3 regions of the Thioclava sp. F42-5 genome follow, and region 3 is predicted to be linked to each of the others. Evidence: riboswitches for the same ligand, from Rfam matches in the RefSeq annotation. Region 3 holds a riboswitch; each other region holds the start of a gene.
What was found. A riboswitch is a leader RNA that binds a small molecule or an ion and turns the genes downstream of it on or off. The one in region 3 is predicted to bind thiamine pyrophosphate.
Positions count from the first base shown of each region.

Region 1: another riboswitch for thiamine pyrophosphate. It lies ahead of thiC (phosphomethylpyrimidine synthase ThiC); the one in region 3 lies ahead of thiM (hydroxyethylthiazole kinase).
Region 2: another riboswitch for thiamine pyrophosphate. It lies ahead of thiB (thiamine ABC transporter substrate binding subunit); the one in region 3 lies ahead of thiM (hydroxyethylthiazole kinase).

Region 1 covers NZ_NBNZ01000004.1:355,506-363,001, forward strand. The annotation lists gene B6V74_RS13275 (S8 family peptidase) at 1-1,559, shown strand, start outside; TPP riboswitch at 1,643-1,763, shown strand; gene thiC (phosphomethylpyrimidine synthase ThiC) at 1,878-3,674, shown strand; gene B6V74_RS13285 (FAD-dependent oxidoreductase) at 3,671-4,639, shown strand; gene thiS (sulfur carrier protein ThiS) at 4,608-4,805, shown strand; gene B6V74_RS13295 (thiazole synthase) at 4,807-5,574, shown strand; gene B6V74_RS13300 (thiamine phosphate synthase) at 5,574-6,167, shown strand; gene B6V74_RS13305 (HesA/MoeB/ThiF family protein) at 6,164-7,132, shown strand; gene B6V74_RS13310 (GntR family transcriptional regulator) at 7,181-7,496, opposite strand, start outside.
Region 2 covers NZ_NBNZ01000002.1:694,254-701,749, forward strand. The annotation lists gene B6V74_RS08625 (leucyl aminopeptidase family protein) at 1-77, opposite strand, end outside; gene B6V74_RS08630 (hypothetical protein) at 163-543, opposite strand; gene B6V74_RS08635 (carbonic anhydrase) at 711-1,361, shown strand; gene B6V74_RS08640 (hypothetical protein) at 1,562-2,191, shown strand; gene B6V74_RS08645 (DUF4139 domain-containing protein) at 2,223-3,824, opposite strand; TPP riboswitch at 3,998-4,102, shown strand; gene thiB (thiamine ABC transporter substrate binding subunit) at 4,139-5,131, shown strand; gene B6V74_RS08655 (thiamine/thiamine pyrophosphate ABC transporter permease ThiP) at 5,107-6,669, shown strand; gene B6V74_RS08660 (ATP-binding cassette domain-containing protein) at 6,653-7,348, shown strand; gene B6V74_RS08665 (S-(hydroxymethyl)glutathione dehydrogenase/class III alcohol dehydrogenase) at 7,419-7,496, opposite strand, start outside.
Region 3 covers NZ_NBNZ01000001.1:935,006-942,501, reverse strand. The annotation lists gene B6V74_RS04285 (SMP-30/gluconolactonase/LRE family protein) at 1-775, shown strand, start outside; gene B6V74_RS04280 (PQQ-binding-like beta-propeller repeat protein) at 918-2,624, opposite strand; gene B6V74_RS04275 (cytochrome c) at 2,668-3,123, opposite strand; TPP riboswitch at 3,435-3,529, shown strand; gene thiM (hydroxyethylthiazole kinase) at 3,591-4,379, shown strand; gene thiE (thiamine phosphate synthase) at 4,376-4,990, shown strand; gene thiD (bifunctional hydroxymethylpyrimidine kinase/phosphomethylpyrimidine kinase) at 4,987-5,790, shown strand; gene tenA (thiaminase II) at 5,787-6,458, shown strand; gene B6V74_RS04250 (hypothetical protein) at 6,570-6,806, opposite strand; gene B6V74_RS04245 (cytochrome P450) at 7,128-7,496, opposite strand, start outside.

The DNA.
Region 1 (7,496 bases), on a different contig from region 3:
GCGCCGAGCAGATCCGTCTGCAGCTCGGGTCGGCCACGATCGACGCGCTCGATGCAGCCGCGAAAGCGGGCATGGTCAGCGTGTTCGCTGCGGGTAACGACGGCGGCGCCAATCCCAGCGTGATGGCCGGCCTGCCGGAATACTTCCCGGAAATGGACGGCTCGATCCTCGGCGTCGTGGCCGTCGACAGCAACCATCAGATCGCGAGCTTTTCCAACCGCTGCGGCGAGGCGATGAATTACTGCCTCGCGGCGCCGGGCGTGAACATCCTCTCGACCTATCCGAGCGATCTCGGCGGCGATTACGCCTACATGAGCGGGACTTCCATGGCGACGCCCTATGTCACCGGCGCGGTCGCGGTGCTCAAGAGCGAATTCCCCGAGCTGACAGGTCAGCAAATCGTGCAGATCCTCGAGACCAGCGCGACCGATCTCGGCGCGGTCGGAATCGATCCGGTTTATGGCTGGGGAGAGCTCAATCTGCGGCAGGCACAGGCACCTGCCGGGACGCTGAAAGTCGAGACGACCAGCTCTCTCGACGGCCCCTCCGTGCCCGCAGCCCGAAGCGCGATCAGCGCAAGCCGCAGCGTGGCCGGGGCCCTGCGCGCGACGCTCTCCAACCAGCGAATGATCGTCACCGATGCCTTTGATCGGGGCTATCATGTGCCGACCAGCAGCTTCGTGGCGGATTACGCGGATGCCAGCGCCGCCCGAGCCGCGACGGAAGCCTTCGCGATGGGACGGACGGATGCGATCAATCTGAGCGCGGGCACCGGCACCTTGTCGCTGTCGCGCGGCGACGGTTCCGCGATTGCCGGAACAGGCTGGGTCGACAGCGCCGCGATGGCCGCGCCATACCTGAAATCTTTCGATGCCACATCCGCGCTGCATTACGAAATCGGCCTCGGCGACGGGCTGTCGGCGTCGATTTCGCAGGCAGGCGGCGGGGCTGGAGATATCACCTCGCATTACATCGCCGGCTCGCTCAGTGCCCGGTTTGGCACCGGCAAGCTCTCGATGACCGTCGGCAGCCTGCATGAAGACGGCGGCTTCCTGGGAACCTCGGTGGGCGGCGCGTTCGGTGGCGGCCTGTCCAGCGATACCCGCTTCGTTCAGCTCGGCATGAACGTCGCCCTCGGTGACGGCACCTCTCTCGCGTTCACCGCGGCCAATGGCAGTTCGAACTTCTCCGGAGACGGTTTGCTTCGCTCCGGCAGCGGGCTGCACTCGAACGCCTATGCCGTGGGCCTGAGCAAGACAGGGTTTCTGTCCGGCGATGATCGTGTCTCCATCGGGATTTCGACGCCGATCTCGCTTGCCTCGGGCAAGATGACGATGAGCGTGCCGACGGCCGTCGGGGTCGCCGTCGGAAACGCCCGCTCAGACAAGGTGGTGATGACGACCTCCTCGGTGAATATCGAAAGCGCAGCACCTCAGCCCGACCTTCAGTTCGGCTATTCGCGCACGACGGGGATCGGTCGTCTCGGCGCGGGGCTTGTCTACGAACCCGGGAAGCGTTCAGCGATGGGGGTTTCGCTGGGATGGACGGCGCGCTTTTGAACCGCTGACGCCGGGCGCGCCGATCACGACCGCCGGATGTCGCGCGGACGCGCCTTGCCAGGTTCGCACTTCGCTCCTACAACAGGATCACGCAGGGGAGTCCCGCTTAGGGGACTGAGAGGCTGACAGGGTGAAAACCCGGTGACGCGACCCTTTGAACCTGACCCAGTTGATACTGGCGTAGGAAGCTAGGCGCGCAGACCGGGAAGAGTCTTTCTCTCGTTGCGGGCCATGACAAAAGGCCGTTCGGCCTTTGGTTTCCCAAGCGTCTCTCAATTGGTGTCCTTTGAGATCGAATGCTTGAGGAGCACCGAAACGATGAACATCCCCAACCCCAAGATCACCACCGGTCCGCTGCCGGCGTCGCGCAAGATCTACGTCGAGGGCGCTTTGCATGAAGGTTTGCGCGTGCCGATGCGCGAGATCGCCATGCACCCCACCGCAGGGGAAGCACCGCTGCCGGTCTATGACAGTTCGGGCCCTTATACCGACCCCGAGGTCACGACCGATATCAATGCCGGTCTCGCGCCGTTGCGCCGGGCATGGATCGAGGCGCGCGGCGATGTCGAGAGATATACCGGGCGCGATGTCCGACCCGAGGATAACGGCTTTGCCCAAGGGGCGCGGCTGACGCCGGAATTCCCGGTCAGGCGGCAACCGTTGCGGGCCAAGGGCGACCGCGCGGTGACGCAGCTGGCCTACGCCCGCGCCGGGATCATCACGCCCGAGATGGAGTTCGTCGCGATCCGCGAGAACCAGCTGCGCGAGGCCGTAGGACCGCGCGACGGGCAGGACTGGGGCGCGAACCTGCCCGATTACGTGACGCCGGATTTCGTGCGCGACGAGATCGCCGCAGGCCGCGCGATCATCCCGGCCAATATCAACCACCCGGAAGCCGAGCCGATGATCATCGGGCGCAATTTCCTCGTGAAGATCAACGCCAACATGGGCACCTCGGCCGTCACCTCCTCGATGGAGGAAGAGGTCGACAAGTTGGTCTGGGCGATCCGCTGGGGCGCCGACACCGTGATGGACCTCTCGACCGGGCGCAACATCCACAACACCCGCGAATGGATCATCCGAAACAGCCCCGTGCCGATCGGGACCGTGCCGATCTATCAGGCGCTGGAGAAGGTGAACGGCATCGCCGAGGACCTGACATGGGAGGTCTTCCGCGACACGCTGATCGAACAGGCCGAGCAGGGCGTCGACTACTTCACGATCCATGCAGGGGTGCGTCTGCACATGGTGCCGATGACGGTGGAGCGCGTGACCGGGATCGTCAGCCGGGGCGGCTCGATCATGGCGAAATGGTGCCTGCATCACCACAAGGAGAGCTTCCTCTACGAGCATTTCGAAGAGATCTGCGACATCTGCCGCCGCTACGACGTCTCGTTCAGCCTCGGCGACGGGCTGCGGCCGGGCTCGATCGCGGATGCCAATGACGCCGCGCAATTCGCCGAGCTGGAGACGCTGGGCGAGCTGACGAAGATCGCCTGGGCGAAGGACTGTCAGGTGATGATCGAGGGGCCCGGTCATGTGGCCATGCACAAGATCAAGGAGAACATGGACAAGCAGCTGGAGTGCTGCCACGAAGCGCCGTTCTACACGCTCGGTCCGCTGACCACGGATATCGCGCCGGGTTACGACCACATCCCCTCGGGGATCGGGGCGGCGATGATCGGTTGGTTCGGCTGCGCCATGCTCTGCTACGTCACGCCGAAGGAACATCTGGGCCTGCCCGACCGCGACGACGTGAAGACCGGCGTGATCACCTACAAGATCGCCGCCCATGCCGCCGATCTGGCCAAGGGGCTGCCCGGCGCGCAGCGGCGCGACGATGCGCTGAGCCGCGCGCGTTTCGAGTTCCGCTGGGAAGACCAGTTCAACCTCTCGCTCGACCCCGATACGGCGCGTGAATTCCACGACGAGACGATGCCGAAAGAGGCCCACAAGGTCGCGCATTTCTGCTCCATGTGCGGGCCGAAATTCTGCTCGATGCGGATTTCGCACGACATCCGCGCCGAGGCGCAAAAAGAGGGGATGGAGAGCATGGCCGCCAAGTTCCGCGAAGGCGGGGAGCTTTATGTGCCGCTCAAGGAGCCCGGCGAATGATCACCATCGCAGGCGGCGGCCTCGCGGGGCTGTCCTCGGCGCTCGAACTGGCGCGCGCCGGGGCTGCGGTGCGGGTCTTCGAGGCGGCAGAGGAGATCGGGGCGGGCAGTGTGTCGCGCTATGCGGGCGGGATGCTGGCGCCGTGGTGCGAAGCCGAAAGCGCCGAGGAGGCAGTGGTCACGCTGGGCGCGCGCGCGGCAGACTGGTGGGCCGAGATCACGCCGGTCACGCGGCGCGGCACGCTGGTCCTCGCCCCGCCGCGCGACAGTGCGGAACTGACGCGCTTCGCCCGCCGCACCTCCGGCCATCGCACGCTCGATCAGGCGGCGATCACCGAGATGGAGCCGTCCCTCGCGGGGCGGTTCGCACGCGGGCTGTATTTCGCGGAGGAGGCGCATCTCGACCCGCGCCGCGCGCTGCGCGATCTGGCGCGGGCCGCGCGTGACGCCGGGGTCGAGATCGTGTTGGGAACCACGGCCCCCGCGCAGGTGGATCTCGATTGCACCGGCTTTGCCGCCGACCTGCCTGACCTGCGCCCGGTGCGCGGCGAGATGGCCATCCTGCACTGCCCGGAGGTCGAGATCACCCGCACCCTGCGCCTGCTGCACCCGCGCATCCCGCTCTATCTCGTGCCGCGCGGGCAGGGCGTCTACATGATTGGCGCGACGATGATCGAAAGCGCCGCGACGCGCCCGATCACGCTGCGCTCGCTGACCGAAATGCTCAGCGCCGCTTTCACGCTGCATCCCGGCTTTGCCGAGGCGAGCGTGATCGAAACCGGGGCAGGGCTGCGCCCGGCCTATCCCGACAACCTGCCCCGCCTCGAGAGGCACGGCGGGACGCTTCATCTCAACGGCCTTTATCGCCACGGCTTCCTGCTTGCGCCTGCGATGGCGGCCCGTGTCCCGCAACATTTCTTTCCGGAGGGCTCCGATGCAGATCATCGTCAACGCGAAACCGCATGAGATTGCCGCGCAGGACCTCGCAGCCGCGCTGGCGGAGCTGGGCTTTGCCAATCCCGCCATCGCCACCGCGCTGAACGGACAGTTCGTGCCCCGGGCCAACCGCGCGGACACGCGGCTTGCCGAGAGCGACCGGCTCGAAGTGCTCGCACCGATGCAGGGAGGCTGAGATGAAACTCTATGACACCGAACTCACCTCGGCGCTGCTTCTGGGTACGGCGCAATATCCCTCGCCCGCGATCCTGTGCGAGGCGATCCGCGCCAGCGGCTGCGAGGTCATCACCGTAAGCCTGCGCCGCGAGGCCACGGACGGCGCGGGCACGCAGTTCTGGGACATGCTGCGCGAGACCGGGATGCGGGTGCTTCCCAACACCGCGGGCTGCCATTCCGCGCAGGAGGCCGTCACCACCGCGCGGATGGCGCGCGAGGTCTTCGGCACCGATTGGATCAAGCTGGAGGTGATCGGCCATGTCGACACGCTGCAACCCGATGTCTTCGCGCTCGTCGAGGCGGCACGGACCCTCGCGCGCGATGGCTTCAAGGTCTTTCCCTACACCACCGATGACCTGATCGTCGGAGAGCGGCTGCTAGAAGCCGGGTGCGAAGTGCTGATGCCATGGGGCGCGCCGATCGGCTCGGGGCAGGGGCTGCGCGACCCCGATGCGCTGCGCGCGATGCGGGCGCATTTCCCGACCGTGCCGCTGATCGTCGATGCGGGGGTCGGGCGCCCCTCGGATGCGGCGCAGGCGATGGAGCTGGGGATGGACGGGGTGCTCTTGAACACCGCTGTGGCGAAAGCCGGCGACCCGGTCGGCATGGCACGCGCGATGGCGCTCGCGGTGCAGGCGGGTCGTGCGGGGCATCTTGCCGATCCGATGGAGCGGCGCGACATGGCCGTGCCCTCGACCCCGGTTCTGGGGCTGGCGGAGTTGATGTGATGGAGCGGTTCTACCTGATTACCTCGAATGTCGCGCAGCTGGAGCGTCTGGTGCCGCAGGGCGTCCGACTGGTGCAGCTGCGGCTCAAGGACGTCCCGCCCGCCGAGACCCGCCGCCAGATCGCGCGGGCGCGGAATGTCTGCGCCCGCCACGGCGCGCAGCTTGTGGTGAACGACTATTGGCAAGAGGCGCTCGACCTGGGCTGCAGCTTCGTCCATCTCGGGCAGGAGGACATGGACACGGCGGACTTGCCCGCGCTGCGCCGCGCCGGGATACGCTTTGGCCTGTCGACCCATGATGAGGCGGAGTTGGACCGGGCGCTAGGGCAGGACCCTGCCTATGTGGCGCTCGGGCCGGTCTATCCGACGAAGCTGAAGAAGATGAAATGGGCGCCGCAGGGGCTGGAGCGCGTGGCCCGCCGGAAGGCGCTGACGGGGGGCGTGCCGCTCGTCGCGATCGGGGGGCTGACGCCAGAGCGCGCGCCCGGTGTGTTCGCGGCAGGCGCCGACAGCCTCGCGGTCGTCACAGATATCCAGCAGGCGCCCGACCCGGAGGCGCGGGTGCGCGCGTGGCTGAGGGTCTGCGCACCATGAGCCGCTATGCCCGCCAGATGATCCTGCCCGAGATCGGCGCGGCGGGGCAGGCGAGGCTGACTGCCGCGCATGTTGCCGTCATCGGGGCCGGAGGCTTGGGCTGTCCGGTGCTGCAATATCTCGCCGGGGCGGGCGTGGGACGGCTGACGATCTTCGATCCCGACATGGTCGAGGAAAGCAACCTGCACCGCCAGCCGCTCTATCGGATGGCCGATCTCGGACGCCCCAAGGTCGAAGCCGCGCGCGACGCGCTGCGCGCCCTCAACCCGCAGATCGCGGTCAAGGCGCGCGCTACTGCGCTCGGGCCGCAACGGGCGGAGAAGATCGCGGCGGAGGCAGATCTGGTGATCGATGCCGCCGATAGTTTCGCGGTGTCCTACATCCTTTCCGATGCTTGCCTGAGGGCGCAGACCCCGCTGATTTCCGCGAGCGTTCTGGGCCAGACCGGCTATGTCGGCGGCTTTTGCGGTGAGGCACCCTCGCTGCGCGCGGTCTTCCCGGACCTTCCCGCCTCCGGCGCGAGCTGCGCCACGGCGGGCGTGCTGGGCCCGGTGGTTGGTGTGATTGGCTCGCTGCAGGCGCAGATCGCGCTGCGCGTGCTCCTCGGGACCGACGCGCCCGCCTTGGGCCGGATGCTCACCGCCGATCTGGCGGAGCTTTCCTTCGGCGGGTTCAGCTTTCTCGGCACGCCCGAGCCGGAAAGGCCTCTGCGGTTTGTGTCGGCCGACATGCTGTGTGAAGGCGATCTTGTGGTCGACCTGCGCGGTGAAGACGAAGCGCCCTCGCCGATTTCCGCCGGGGCCGTCAGGCTGCCCGGTTCGGAACTGACGGCGCTGGAGCCCGCCTCCGGTCAGCGGGTCGTTCTGTGCTGCGCCTCGGGCCTTCGGGCGTGGCGGGCCGCGCGCGATCTTCAAGAACGCGGTTTCGAGGCGCTCGCCTTGCTTGCCGCCAAGGCGGATGGGTGATGCAGCGCCGGAGGTTTCCGCGTCGAGGCCGCGTGCGGCGCGGCCGGTTCAGTTCAGCCGCTGCAGATGGCGCGTCAGAATTGCGGCGGCGGACTTGGCGTCCTGACGCCGGATCGCGCTCATGATGCCGTGGTGATCCTTGTCGATCCGCGGGCGCCAGCGCGCGCGGTAATGGACGAGGATGTAGCGGGCCGCGAGGTTCTGCATGTTCTCGACCGATTCCAGCAGGCGCGGCATCTCGCAGGCCTCGTAGATCTTGATGTGGAACGCGCGATTCTGCTCTTCCCAGTCGTAGATGTTGGAGGCCTGATCGCAGGCCTGACGCAGCTCGTCTGCCTGTTGCACCTGTGCGGGCGTCAGGTTG
Region 2 (7,496 bases), on a different contig from region 3:
GGCGCGTCGGCTTCGGCGAAGCGCATTGCCGGGCGCGGGGCGAGAAAGGAAAAATCTGCGGGTGCGTCTGCGCTCATGGGGGCGGCTCCTTGGCTCTGGTGGTTTCTTCGCCCCAGAGCCTAGCGCCGCGGCGCCTGCCCGCAAGGCCCGATTGCGCGCACTTCAGGAGGACAGGTCGCCGATGTCCCAGACCTCGGTAAGAGATCGTTCCGCGATCCGGGCCAGCCGCGCCATTACCGCCGCCTGCGCCACCGCATCGCCGGTCGCGATACACTCGGACAGGTCGCGCGCGGTGCGCACCATCGACACCAGACCCACATGTTCCGAGAGGTCGATCACCTTGACGATTGCGCACCGCATCTTGGCGCGTTGGCGCGATTTCGCGGCTTCTTCCAAGGCGGCGAGTTGCAGGGCGAGATCCTCGACCGTGGCGCAGATGACCCGCTCCGCATCGACCTGTCCCAGCTCCACGTAGAGCACCGATAGCCGCGTCGTATCCAGCGACATCCGTTCCTTGCAACGCAAACGAGACACCTGTGTCACCACGACACTCCCCTTTGATTTCGCCATCACCCGGGCGGCAATATGGCCGACAGGTCTCAAGATTTCATTGAGCGACGCGGAGAAACCTCTCGTAACCCGGCCTGCATCGCGGTATTTGACGCTGCGATAAGACGCGAGACACCAGACCCAAAAACACCGGGGGACCGATGAGAGAGCATGTGAAGCCGCTGCCGAGCTACCTTGTGAACCGTTACCAAGGATGGCACGCGACTGCGTATGACGAGAACCGCGCCTGGTATCGCCGTCTCGCCTCCGAAGGGCAGCGTCCGCGCTCGATGATCATCGCCTGCTGCGACAGTCGCGTGCATGTCACCTCGATGTTCGGTGCCGATCAGGGTGAGTTCTTCATCCACCGCAATATCGCGAACCTCGTGCCGGAATTCACGCCCGATGGCGATCACCATGGCACGTCGGCGGCGGTCGAATATGCCGTGACCAGCCTGAAGGTCGCGCATCTGATCGTGTTGGGCCACAGCAATTGCGGCGGCATCGCGGGCTGCCACGCGATGTGTTCGGGGCATGCGCCGGAACTGGAGGAGAAAAGCTCTTTCGTCGGCACCTGGCTGAACCTTTTGCGTCCGGGCTACGAGCGCGTCACCGACCTGCCCGAGGATCAGCAGGTGCTGGCGCTCGAGCGTGAGGCCGTGAAAGTCAGCCTCGAGAACCTGATGACTTTCCCCTTCGTGCGCGAAGCGCTCGACGCCGATCGGATGACGCTGCACGGGCTGCGCCACGACATCGGCGAGGGTACGCTCGAGCAATACGTCTCCGGCTCGGATCGGTTCGAGAGGCTCTGAGGCTTTGCAAATTCGTTGACCCCCTTCGCGAGGTCGATTGCTCCGCCTTGGGGAAAACCAATTGGCATTCACGGGCTGTTAAGCTTGATGCGCGAGGCTGCGGGTGCCCCGCCCACGCCAACGAGCTTTGACCCGACATGTCACCTGCATCCCGACCGCATTGCCAGCATCGTCTCGTCTCCCTGCGGCTGCCGCTCGATATGATCGATCGCATTGCGGCGGAGGCGCGCGCGTTCGGCCTGCCTCCGGCAGAGCTGATCCGGCGCGTCCTGCAGGAGGGGCTGCCGGAGGAGCCAACCTCCGCCCCCCCCACCACGAAAGAGCCGCTGCCGGAAATGGCGGCGGTGCAAGCGGCGCTGGATCAGGCGCGCGATTGGTTCGATCTGCAACATCGGCTGCGGGATGCGGGCTTCGTGCTGCGGCTTGCGGGCGGGGGCGCGCTGGGTCTGCATGCCTGGCCGACGAACCGCTTCCTGTTGCTGCTCGACGAGATCGGGCCGAGCCTGACGGAGTTGGTGCTGCGCTTCGCCGCGCCGTTTCCGGGGGACGATGGCGGGCGCACCAAGATCGTCGGCGCGAGGTCTGGGCAGGGCGCGGCGGAAACGGTGACGGCACAGGCTGCCGCCGCCGAGTATGCCGCGGCGCAGGCGGCGGGGGCGCAAGCCGTGCCGGAGGAGAAGGCGTCCAAGGCGACCGAAAAGACCGGCGGTGCAGAGACGCATCCCTCCGAGGCGGCGAAGGCCGAACCGCCCGCGCGCGGGTTCCTGCGCCTGTCGCCAGCGTTGCTCGCGAAACTGCGGGCTGCGGCGAACCCGCGAAACGCAGCCTGATCGCGCGCGGAGGCCTTTGCGTTACGCTGACCTAGCGCAGCACCTTGTCGGTGGGCCAACTCAGCGTGGTCTCGGTGCGGATCGTCTTGGTCTCGTCCGCGCCCAGATCGAAGCGCCATGCGAGTACGCCGCGGCGATGGTCGTAATCGGTCTCGCTCGCGGGCGGGGTCGCCTTGGTGGTGATTTTCAGGTCTTCCTGTTCGGAATAGGGTACCCGGTCGATCACCCGCATCGGCCAGCCTTTGTCCGTCAGGTTCTTCACCTCGATCTCGACGACTTCGCGGCGCTCGTTCGACTTGGAAATGAAGCCGCTATCGCCCTCCATCGTGTCGGGCATGCGGCGGTCCACGCGAATGCCCTCGATCGGCCCGAAGCCCAGCGTCAGGTCATCCCCTGCCGCCACCATCGGCAGATGCGACTGGCCGACCAGCGCGCCATCGGCATAGAGGTTCGCGGGGCCGGGCAACAGGATCTCGCCGGTCCCGTTCTTGCCCTCGGCCACGCGATAGGCCTGCGGATCGGTCAGCGGGGCGGCTTCGGCGAAGACCTCCATCGGGAGGGTCTTGGAATCGAGGCTCAGGCGGAGATCGTCGAACCCGTCGCGCAGATCGACCGCGCTCGGGTAATGGTAGGTCACCGTTTCGCCCTGCATCTGAAGATCGGCGCGGTCGCTGATCGCTGCTTCCGCCATCGGCGCGGCGGCGCCATCCGATGCCGCGAGGGAGCGCTTCATCGGCACCGGTGCGGGCGGCGCATCCGGGTCGCCGATGTGCGCGAGGCGCGGATAGACTTCGCCCGGCTCTGCGCGCCCGCCGGGGCGAGCGGTCGAGAGCGTCAGGTCGACGTTACGCCAGTCCTCGCCGGTGGCCTGATGGACCGAGACGAAGCGCTCCATATCCACCGCGCCCTTGTCGCGGTCGAGCCGCAGATCATAGGAGGGCTGCCACCCGGCATTGTTAACGTAAGAGGTGATCGTCAGCGTGCCCGAGCCCTGCACCTTCGCGCTGAGCATCTCTCGATCTTTCGCCGGGTTCAGCAGCGCATCGAGCGCCGCTCGCGCCTGTTTCACCGCCTCTTTCGCGGGGTCGAGCGCGGCTTCCGCGCGGCGCGCTTCCGCTTCGGCGGCGATTGCGCGTTCGGTGGCCGAGAGAATCTGATCCTCCACCATCTGCGCCAGCGCGCGCAGCTGTTCGGGCGCGGTGACCTGCGAGTCGGTGTTCTTGAGATATGTGATCTGGTCGCGCGCGGCCTGCGCCTTGGCGCGGATCACGGCCACCGCGTCTTCCTTTTCCGCAAGGGCTTCCTTTGCAGAGGCTAGCCGGTCACGCGCAGCCTTCACCGCTGCGCTTTCGGTTCCGCTGGTCGCCGGCGCGCGCCCTGAGATCAGGCTCACCGCGCCGATCTGCACACCGTCACCCGACACCCGCAGCGTCGAGATGTCGGTGCCTTCGGGAAACCCCGGAACCAGCAGGTCATGGCTGCCCTCGGGCGCCTTCACCTCCACCTGCCGCACCACCTGCGCGCCCTGCGGAAAGAGCGTCACGGCCGTGATCTTGCCCGGTGCCTCGATCGTGTCGGCCAAGGCGGGCAGGGCGGTCGCGGCCATAAGGGCCGCCGTCAGGGTGATGCGCATCGGTTCCTCCCACATCCGTTCCGGATCGAGCCTGCGTCGGCCTGCGCGCAGTTGCAAGCCATTGAAATCCGGCGCGGGTCGTCACTGGCGGGAACTCGCCAGAGCGTTCGTGCTAGGCGTCGGGGGGCTACGACTGCTTGCCCTTGCGTCCGAAGCCCCGCGCGCATAGGTTGCGCCCTACCTCGGGGTGCCGGATGATCCGGCTGAGATGCGATCCACGCGAACCCGTTGAACCTGAACCGGTTAAGACCGGCGGAGGGAAGGTAGCCGGATAGTCCGGCCCCACTCCGCCCGGCAAGCCCAAGGAGTGAGGCATGAAAACCCACCTGATGCTTGCGGGAGCCCTGAGCCTGATCGCCACGATGGCGGCGGCCGAGGACAAGCCCGTGCTCACCGTCTATGCGCCTGATTATTTCACGAGCGAATGGGGCCCCGGTCCCGCGATCGAGAAGGGGTTCGAGGCGACCTGCGATTGCGATCTGAAATTCGTGGCGGGCGATGTGTTGCCGCGCATCCTGCTCGAAGGCGACAAGACCTCCGCCGATGTCGCGATCGGTCTGAACACCGACGTGACCGCGAAGGCGCGCGCCACGGGCCTGTTCGCCCCGCATAACGAGGACACGTCCGACCTGACCATGCCGGTCAAATGGGACGATTCGATCTTTCTGCCCTTCGACTGGTCTGAACTGGCCTTCGTCTATGACAAGACCAAGCTGAAGAACCCGCCCACGAGCTTCCAGGACCTGCTGGATGCGCCCGACGACGCCTACAAGATCGTCATCGAGGATCCGCGCAGTTCGGTCGCGGGTCTGTCGTTGCTGCTCTGGGTGAAGGACATCTACGGCGACAAGGCCGAAGAGGCGTGGACGAAGATCGCGCCCAAGGTGCTGACCGTGACCCCGGGCTGGTCCGAGGCCTACGGGATGTTCACCGACGGCGAGGCGGATATGGTGCTCAGCTACGTCACCTCGCCCGCCTATCACATCATGGCCGAGGACGACGACTCCAAGGCCGCCGCGATCTTCCCCGAGGGGCATTACTTCACCCCCGAACTGGTCGCGCAGCTCAAGACCTCGAAACATCCCGAGCTGGCGCAGAAATTCATGGATTACGTGCTGAGCCCCGATTTCCAAGGCATGATCGCGACGGCGAACTGGTCCTTCCCGGCGAAACTGCCCCACGATCAGCTGCCGGAAGTGTTCCAGAAACTCCCGATGCCCGACAAGACGCTCTATCTGGGTGAGGCCGAGGCCGAGAAACTGCGCGGTCCGGCGCTGGACGAATGGCAACGCGCCTTCTCCAGATAAGAGGCACGCCCATCTGGGCGGTGCTGGCGGGTGCGGCTTTGGCCGCGCTTGTCCTTGGCACTTTGGCGGCAGTGGCGCTCCGGGCAGGCGGGCTGACCGGCTTGCGCGAAACCGATCTCGCCGCGATCCGCTTCACGCTCTGGCAGGCGGCGGCCTCGGCGCTGATCTCCTGCGCGCTGGCGGTGCCGGTCGCCCGTGCGCTGCATCGCCGCCGCTTCGCCGGGCGCGGACTGCTGATTTCGCTCCTGGGGGCTCCCTTCATCCTGCCGGTGATCGTCGCGGTCTTCGGGCTGATCGCGGTCTTCGGGCGGCGCGGGCTGGTCAATGCGGCCCTCGCCCCGCTCGGCATCGATCCGATTTCGATCTACGGCGCGCAGGGCGTCATCGTGGCCCATGTTTTCTTCAACCTGCCGCTTGCGACCCGGATGATCCTGCACGGCTGGGAGGCGATCCCGGCCGAGCGGTTTCGCCTTGCCGCGACCCTCGGCTTCGGCCCTGCGGAGGTCACGCGTCACCTTGAACGTCCGATGCTGCGCAGCGTGTTGCCCGGTGCTTTCCTCGCGATCTTCCTCGTCTGCCTGACGTCCTTCGCGGTGGCCCTGACCCTTGGCGGCGGGCCGCGCGCGACCACGGTGGAGCTGGCGATCTATCAGGCCTTCCGCTTCGATTTCGACATGGGCCGCGCGGCGAGCCTTGCGCTGGTGCAGGTCGCGATCTCGGTCGCGGCGCTGCTGATCGCGGCGCGCGCCACCCTGCCGTCGAGTTTCGGCGCGGGGCATGACCGCCGCGCCGCGCCGATCCCGCAGCTGTCCGGCGGGATAGGGCGTGCGCTCTTCGACGCGCTCGCGATCGGGCTCGCAAGCGCCTTCCTGCTGCTTCCCATCGGCACCGTTTTCGCCCGGGGCATCCCGGCGGTGGCCAACCTGCCCGAGATGGTCTGGCCCGCGACGCTGACCTCTTTGGTGATCGCGCTGCTCTCCACGGTTGTGACGCTCGCCATCGCCCTGCCGCTCGCACTGGTGGCGACCCGGCAGCGCTGGGCGGAGATCGCGGCGATGCTGCCGATGACAGCGTCGAGCCTCGTGATGGGCACCGGCGCCTTCCTGATCGCGCGGCCCTTCGTGAACCCGACGAGCCTCGCGCTGCCAATGGTGCTGCTGACCAACGCCGCGCTATCGGTGCCTTTTGCGACCCGCATCCTGATGCCCGAGATCCGCACGCTGCAGGCCGATTACGACCGGCTCGCCGCCTCGCTCGGGCTGCGCGGCATTGCCCGGCTTCGTCTGCTGACGGTTCCGCGCCTTGCCCGGCCGCTGGGGTTCTCGGCGGGGCTGGCCGCGGCCTTCTCGATGGGCGATCTGGGCGTCATCACGCTGTTCTCGGATGGCCAGACCCGCACCCTTCCGCTGGCGCTTTTCCAGCTCATGGGCTCTTATCGCATGGATCAGGCGGCGGGCGCTGCGAGCCTGCTGCTGATCCTCACTTTCGCGCTCTTCTGGGCGCTCGACCGCGCGGGGCATTATGCTGACCCTCGATAAGCTTCTGATCGAACAGGGCGATTTCCGCCTCGAAGCCGATTTCACGATCCTGGCCGGCGCGCGGGTCGCGCTGATCGGGCCCTCGGGGGCGGGCAAGTCGACGCTGCTCTCGGTACTTGCGGGGTTTCTTGGGCCCACCCGGGGGCGGGTGCTCTGGTGCGGCGAGGACATCACCGCGGCGCCGCCCGGCGAGCGTCCGCTCTCGATCCTGTTTCAGGATCAGAACCTCTTCCCGCATCTGCGGCTGGAGACCAACCTCGCGCTCGGGTTGAACCCGAAAGGCAAGATCGACGCCACCGATCGCGCCCGGATCGAGACGGCGCTGGCCCGCGTCGGGCTCGAAGGGATGGAGAAACGCAAACCCGGCGCGCTGTCGGGTGGGCAACAAAGCCGCGCGGGCCTGGCACGGACGTTGCTCCGCGGTCGCCCGATCCTGCTGCTGGATGAGCCTTTCGCAGCCCTTGGCCCGGCGCTGAAATCCGAGATGCTGGCTCTGGTGGCCGAGATCGCCCGCGAACAGGGCACGACGGTCCTGATGGTCAGCCACGATCCCGAGGATGCGCGTGCGCTCTGCCCGCAGACGGTTCTGGTGGCCGAGGGCCGCGCCCATGCGCCGCAAGCGACCGGGCCGCTTCTCGACGATCCGCCGCCCGTGCTACGGGACTATCTAGGAGAGTAGGGGCTCTGCCCCTCTTCGCTGGCGCGAATATCCCCGGGGGGGGGCGGGGGCAGCGCCCCCGGCCTTGGGGTCAGTAGATTACGACCGAGCGGATCGACTCGCCCGCATGCATCAGATCGAAGGCCTTGTTGATGTCTTCGAGCGGCAT
Region 3 (7,496 bases):
CTGGTTCGACATCCTCGCGGGGCGGCTGCTCAGCCGCGACGCGAGCGGGCCCCGCGAATGGAACATTGGGCAGATGGCCTCTGCAGCGGGTTGGGTCGATGCCGACACGCTGGTGATCTCCACCGAAACCGGGCTGCGCCGTTTCGACATTGCCTCGGGTGCGCATGAGCCGCTCGTCGCGATCGAGGCCGACCGCGACGACACCCGCTGCAACGATGGCCGCGCGGATCCGATGGGGGGATTCTGGGCCTCCACGATGGGCAGAAACGCGGAGACCGGCGCAGGTGCGATCTATCGCTATTTCGAGGGCACGGTGGAGCGGCTTTTCCCCGAAATCTCGATCCCCAATTCGATCTGTTTCGCCCCCGATGGAAGGCGCGCCTATTTCTCCGACACGCCGAAAGGCAAGATCATGACGGTCGCGCTGGATGCGCAAGGCTGGCCAGAGGGCGCGCCGGAGATTTTCGTCGATCTGAGCGCGGATGGGCTGAACCCCGACGGCGGGCTGACGGATGCCGAGGGCGCGCTCTGGAGTGCGCAATGGGGTTCGGGGCGGGTCGCGCGCTACCTGCCCGACGGGCGGTTCGACCGGGCGATCGAAGTCGGCGGGCGGCACAGTTCCTGTCCGGCTTTCGGCGGGCCGGAGTTCAAGACGCTTTTTGTCACCACGGCGAAGGAAGGGATCGAGGAACCCGATGCCGCGCAGGGCCGGGTCTATTGCGCCCCCGCCGGAGTCGCTGGGCGGCCCGAGCCCGCGGTGCGCCTGCCCGGGTGATCGCGACGCTCCTGCCGCGCGACTCTCGTCGGCCGCGGGGGACGAGATAGCCGTTCAGGCGCCGGAAACTTTCTCTGCATAAAGGGCCACGACGGATGCGTCGCGGCCCTGAATTTGAGGTTGAACGTGTTTTCGTGGCGGATCAGTCGAGCTTGAAGATCGCCACGACATCGCCGCGCGGGAAGCCGAGCTGGAAGTTGCCGCCGGCTGCGACCGCGACATATTGCTCGCCGTCGACTTGATAGGTGATCGGCGGTGCGTTGACGCCGGCACCAAGATTGAAGCTCCAGAGCTTCTCGCCCGATTTCGCATTGAAGGCGTCGAACATGCCGTTGCCCTCGCCGGTGAAGACCAAGTTCCCGGCCGTCGCTAGCACGCCGCCGATCATCGGCTGCGGCGCGTCGTAGCTCCACTCGACCTTGCCGGTGTTGACGTTCACCGCGTCGAGCACGCCGGTCTGCATCGCCTCGTCGCCCTTGACGTTCTTGAACGTACTGCCCAGCCGAAGCGTACCCGGCAGCGTCGTCGTTTCGCCATCGGTCGTGAAGTTCATCAACTGGTTCATTTCCATGACGTAGAACAGGTTGGTCTCCGGCGAGTAGGCCGGCGGCGACCATTCCGCGCCGCCATTGGCGCCCGGCAGAATCTTAACCCCGTCCTTGGTCGGCGGCGTGAACATGTTGTCCGACATCTTCACGAGCGGGTCCGACTTGCGGATCAGATCGCCGGTTTCGCGGTTCACCACATAGAGCCAGCCGACCTTGCCGGCCTCGCCCGCAGCGGGAACGACGTTGCCGTTGGAGTCCTTGGCGTCGAAGAGCACGACATTGCTGACGGCGTCGTAATCCCAGACGTCGTGCTTGACCTCCTGATAGTGCCATTTGCGCTTGCCGGTATCGGCATCGAGCGCGACGATCGAGTCGGTATAGAGGTTGTCGCCTTTGCGGCTAGAGCCGTCGAGGTCGGGGTTCGGATTGCCGGTGCTGAAGATCACCATGTTCCGCTCCGGATCGATTGCGGGGGTCGTCCAGACCATGCCGCCACCGGACTTCCACGAGTCGCCTTCGAACGTGTCGGGATCCGTCGCGTGCCAGCGCCACACCTCCTCGCCCGACTTCGCATCGATCGCGGCGACGAAGCCGCGGATCGGCCATTCGCCGCCGGAACTGCCGACGATCACCTTGCCGTCATAGATTTGCGGCGCCATCGTTTCCGAGAAGCCCGCTTGCGGGTCTGCGAGATTGGTCTTCCACACCTTTTTGCCTGTCTTGGCGTCGAGCGCGAGAAGATTGGCGTCGAGCGTCGCAATGTAGACCTTACCGTAACCCACGGCCACGCCCCGGTTCACCGGGCCGCAGCAGGTCTTGACCTGCGAGACGTCATAGGTCGTGCTCCAATACGTCTCGCCAGTTGCGGCATCGACGGCCATGACCGTCATCTCGTTATCGACCATCGGTGTCGAGATATACATCACGCCATCGACGACGATCGGCGTGGTCTCGAAGCTGGCGACCTTTCCGGTCTGCACCAAGGCAACCGGGTGCAGCTTGTCGATATTGTCCGTCGTGATCTGGTCGAGTGGCGAATAGCGCTGGTTGCTGTAGCTCCGGCCATGCAGCAACCAATCGGACTTGTTGTCCTTGGCGGATCGCATCGCGTTGTCGTCGACAGCGACATTCGCCGAAGCGGGAAGCTCCTTCATCTGGGCGCGGTTCGTGTCGCTCGTGCCCTGGATCTCGTCACTCTGCTTCGCGTGCGCAAGTGCCGGCAGGGCCGCCACGCATACGGACAGGATCAGAGGTCGGACGGCGCCTCGCGAGGTCGCGGTGAATGGTGGCAAATGTGCCATGTTCGGTCCTCCTCTCTTGAAATGATCAGCCGCGGCGGTCGGGTCAGTCGCAGGATGACTGCGACGAGTCCGGCAACGGCTGCAGGTCCATCGCATCGATCGCTTTCTGGTCGATCGCGCTGTCCCCGGGTTTGAAACCGTTCTTGCAAAGCAGATAGGCGAATGTCTGGAGATACTGCTTGTCGGTCAGCTCGCCCGGGTCATCCTTGGGCATGTGCTTCGCGATGAAGTCGTATAGTTGCTTGCCGGTCATGCCGCTGTAATCGAGGCTGTCGGCGAATTTCTTGCCCGCCAGTGCCGGGCCTGCATCCCCCATCAGATCGCTGCCATGACAATCGGCGCAGTGCTTCTTGTACACGTCGTGGCCTGACGATGCCTGCTTGGATGTGAAAAGGGCCTGCTGGTCCGAAGAGCCCGGGTAGGCTGCGCTCGCGCAGAGGACAAGGGCGGTAACGAGGCCGGTCAGGGCCGTTCCGGAATGCGTGTCTAGACGTCTCATGCTAAAAAACCTCGCTCAATAATGCTGGGACGGAGCGGTGGGGGATATGGTTCCCCAACGGATGCAAGGTGCCTTTGTTCCATTCTGCTTTGCGGGCATCAGGCAGACGGGTCTGCACCGAGCATGTTTCGGATGGGAAAGCGGATCCGAAAACGACGCCGGTATCTTCGCTCTTTTCCGGCCTGACATATGACGGCGACCAGAATGGTTCCGCCGTTCAAGGATATGCGCTGGATGCTGATCGCGGCGAAGCTGTGGGCGCCTCGTCTGACCCGGCTTGACGGGCGGCGCGAAGGCTGTCACCTCTCGGAGCGAAGCGACAGGGGCGCTCGGGCAACCGGGCTGAGACGAACCCTTAGAACCTGAACCGGATAATGCCGGCGGAGGGAGGCGCGTGAGACGGTCAGGCGCGTTCCCGCCTTTGCCCCCTCGCACTTCTCCTGATGCCCGCAGCCAAGGAGAGAGCGATGGAAGATCCCGGACAATATCTCGCGGCGATGCGGCAGACCGCGCCGCTCGTTCACAACATAACCAATTACGTCGCGATGAACGTGATGGCGAATGTTCTGCTCGCCTCCGGCGCCTCGCCCGCGATGGTGCATGCGCGCGAGGAGGCGGCCGAGTTCGCCGGACTCGCGCAGGCGCTCAGCATCAATATCGGCACGGTGTCGCCGCCCTGGGCTGAGGCGATGGCGGCGGCGGCCAAGGTCGCGAGCGCGCAGGGAACCCCGTGGGTGCTAGACCCTGTCGCTGTCGGCGCGACGGATTATCGGCGTGCGCTCGGTGCGCGGCTCGTGGAACTGCGCCCGACGGCAATCCGCGGCAACGCGTCGGAGATCCTTGCGCTTGCGGGCGAGGCTGGCGCGGGGAAAGGGGCGGATTCCACTGAGAGTGTCGAGACCGCGGAAGGCGCCGCACGGGCCTTGGCCCGGATGAGCGGGGCCGTGGTTGCGGTGACTGGCGCGGTCGATTTTGTGACGGATGGGGAGCGCGCTGCGCGGGTCGCCAATGGCCATGCGATGATGCCGCGCGTGACCGCTTTGGGCTGTTCGCTGACCGGTCTGGTGGCTGCGTTTCTCGCGGGACAGCCTCGCTTCGAGGCGGTCGTCGCGGCGCTGGCTTATTTCGGGCTCGCCGGGGAGAGCGCCGGGGCGAGTGCCTCAGGCCCGGGAAGTTTTCAGGTCGCGTTCCTCGATGCGCTCTATGCGATCGACGCCGAGGCGCTGAGCGCCGGAGCTCGGATCGAATCCGCATGATGATCCCGTCCATCTGTTTCGTCACCGACCCGGCCGCCCCGCAGCCGGTGCTCGCGCAAGCCGTGGCCGCGGCACGGGGCGGTGCAGGCTGGGTGCAGCTGCGCGACAAGGTGCTCCCCGATGCGGAATTCGCCGCGCTGGCCCGGACGCTGGTCGAAGCGCTTGCCCCCTATGACGTGCCGCTGATCGTGAACGATAGGGTCGCGGTGGCCATCGAGATTGGGGCCGCCGGGCTGCATATCGGTCAGAGCGATGGCGACCCCGCCGCGATCCGCCGCCGGATCGGGCCCGACATGCTCCTTGGCCTCTCGATCGAGACCGAGGCGCAGATCGCCGCCGTTCCTCCCGGTATCGATTATCTCGGCGTCGGTCCGATCCATGCGACCGGCTCGAAGCCCGACCATGCCGCCCCGATCGGCCATGTGGGCTTTGCCAAGATCGTCTCGCGCACCGATATTCCCTGCCTCGCGATCGGCGGGATCACTGCCACTGACGCGCCCGCAATCCGCGCGGCGGGCGGTGCCGGTCTCGCGGTGATTTCCGCCATCTCGCGTGCCCCTGACATGGCGCGCGCCACCCGAACCCTGCGCAACGCATGGAGCGACACATGATCCCCAATATTCTCACCATCGCGGGTTCCGACCCATCGGGCGGGGCGGGCATTCAGGCCGATATCAAGGCCATCTCCGCCAATGGTGGCTACGCGATGAGCGTGATTACCGCGCTGACCGCCCAGAACACGCGCGGCGTGCAGGCGGTGAGCCTGTGCGACACGGCGCTGATCGCAACTCAGTTGGCATCGCTGCGCGAAGACGTTCGTATCGACGCGATCAAGATCGGAATGCTGGGCGATGCCGCGATCATCGAGACTGTGGCCGAGAGGCTGACCGGGCTCGACTGTCCGGTAGTGCTCGATCCGGTGATGGTCGCGAAAGGCGGCGATCGGCTGCTGGAAGAGGCGGCGGTGACCGCGCTGCACAGCCTGCTGCCCCGGGCCGATCTGGTCACGCCGAACCTGCCCGAGGCCGCCGATCTGCTGGGCTGCGCCGAGGCGACGCGCTTCGACGAGATGCGCGATCAGGCCCATGCGCTGCGCGAGCTCGGGCCGCGTGCGGTGCTGCTGAAGGGCGGTCATCTGCAAGGCGACCAAAGCCCGGATCTGCTGGTCACGGCGCAGGAAGAGCTCTGGCTTGACGCACCGCGCATCGCGACGCGCAACACGCACGGGACGGGCTGTACCCTGTCCTCGGCGCTGGCGACATGGCTCGGGGCAGGGGTGCCGCTCGCGGAGGCCACCCAGCGGGCGAAGGCGTATCTGAGCGCGGCGATTGCGGCAGCTGATCGGCTGACTGTCGGGTCGGGGCACGGGCCGGTGCACCATTTCCACGCATTCCAGGAGAAGAAGAAATGAGCTTCGCCCAAGACCTAGCGCAGGCGACCGCGCCGCTGCGCCGCCAGATTCATGACATGCCTTTCAATCGCGAACTGGCAGAGGGAAGCCTCGATCGGGAAACCTTCCAGGGCTACATCATTCAGGACGCACATTACCTCGAAGGCTTCGCCCGCGCGCTCGCGCTGGCCGCCGCCAAAGCCCCAGATGCGCCGACCGTGGCCCAGCTTGCGGGATCGGCGGCTGGAGCGATCGCCGTCGAGCGCGAATTGCACGCGCATTACATGGGGCTGTTCGGCGTCTCGGCGGAAGATTTTGCGCGGATCGAGCCTTCGGCGGCCTGCGATCATTACGTCACTTTTCTGCTGCGCAGCGCTGCGATCGGCGATTTTTCCGAAGCGGTGGCGGCCTTGCTGCCATGTTTCTGGATCTATCGCGATATCGGTCGGGAGATCGCGCAGGTCAGCGGCGCTGAAAATCCCTATGCGGCCTGGATCGCGACCTATTCCGGAGAGGCGTTCGATCAGAGCGTGACGCGGATGCTCGAGCTGACGGACAGGCTGGGCGCGAATGCAGACGCGCCCGCGCGAGCCCGGATGCACCGCGCCTTCGCGCGGAGTTGCTGGCATGAATGGCGGTTCTGGGACAGCGCCTATCGCGGCGAAAGCTGGCAGCAGCCTGCCGCTTGAGGCGCGAACCGAAAGGGGGCGCCTTTGTCGGCTTCCGGGCCTTGCCGCTTGCCGGTTTCGCGCGCCTCGATCACCTGTCGGGCGTCGATGGCGGGGCCGGATTTCCGAGGCTCAGGATTTGCGCTCGTCGCTTTCCTCGCTGGTTTCCCCGTCGGTTTCCTCGACGGCCGCGGTCTCGTTGTAGTCATTGGGATCGAAATCTTCGGGGTCGAAGGCCTCCTCCTCCTCGGAGATGCCGGTCACGTAGGAGGTTCCGGTCTCCTCATCGAAGATCAGGCCGTAATTCGCACGTCCCTTCGATTTGTAACGCAGGAACTCGTGCACGCCTGCGTAAATGGCGATGAACACGAACGGCAGAAGGATCAGGGCAGCAAGTAACTGGGCGTTGATAGCGGACCTCGTTCAGGCTGTTTGGCAAAGGCGGATTGTCTGCGGCGCCTTGGGTCAATCTAGCAGCATGTTGGCCTAATCCGGATGTGGATCCGACAATTTGGCCACTCGATGCGAACGTCATTTCGAAAATAATCTGGTTTATCGTGGGGCGACGTCAAGAGTTGGCGCGGGTTAGGCGCCGGCACGAAGTCTCTTACCCGGGGCGTTCGACCGGCTGCGACCTGCCCATGCTCGACATGGTATCTGGCATGCGTTCGGCCTGTCGCCCCGGAGTTTTCAGCAGCGCGCGCCCGGATGCTCCGGCTGGACTGCAATGCGCAGGCCGTCTCCCGGCAGCGGGGGAAACTGGTTGTCGGAAAGTGTCAGATCCTGCTCGGGGACCGTCCAATCGAGCTTGCGCAGCTGCATGACGGCTTCGGTCAGCAGCTCCATCGTGAGCCATTCGCCCGGGCAGCGATGATTTTGCAGATAGTCGCCGCCGCCCTGCGGCACGAGCCCCTCGGGTTGGATGTCACGGCCCAGATGGCGTTCGGCGCGGAAGCGTTCCGCGTCCTCCCAAATGTCAGGGTCGTGGTTGGTGCCGTAGAGATCGAGGACCAGCCAATCGCCGGGTTCGAACCGGGCGCCGTGCCAGTCGAACGCCTC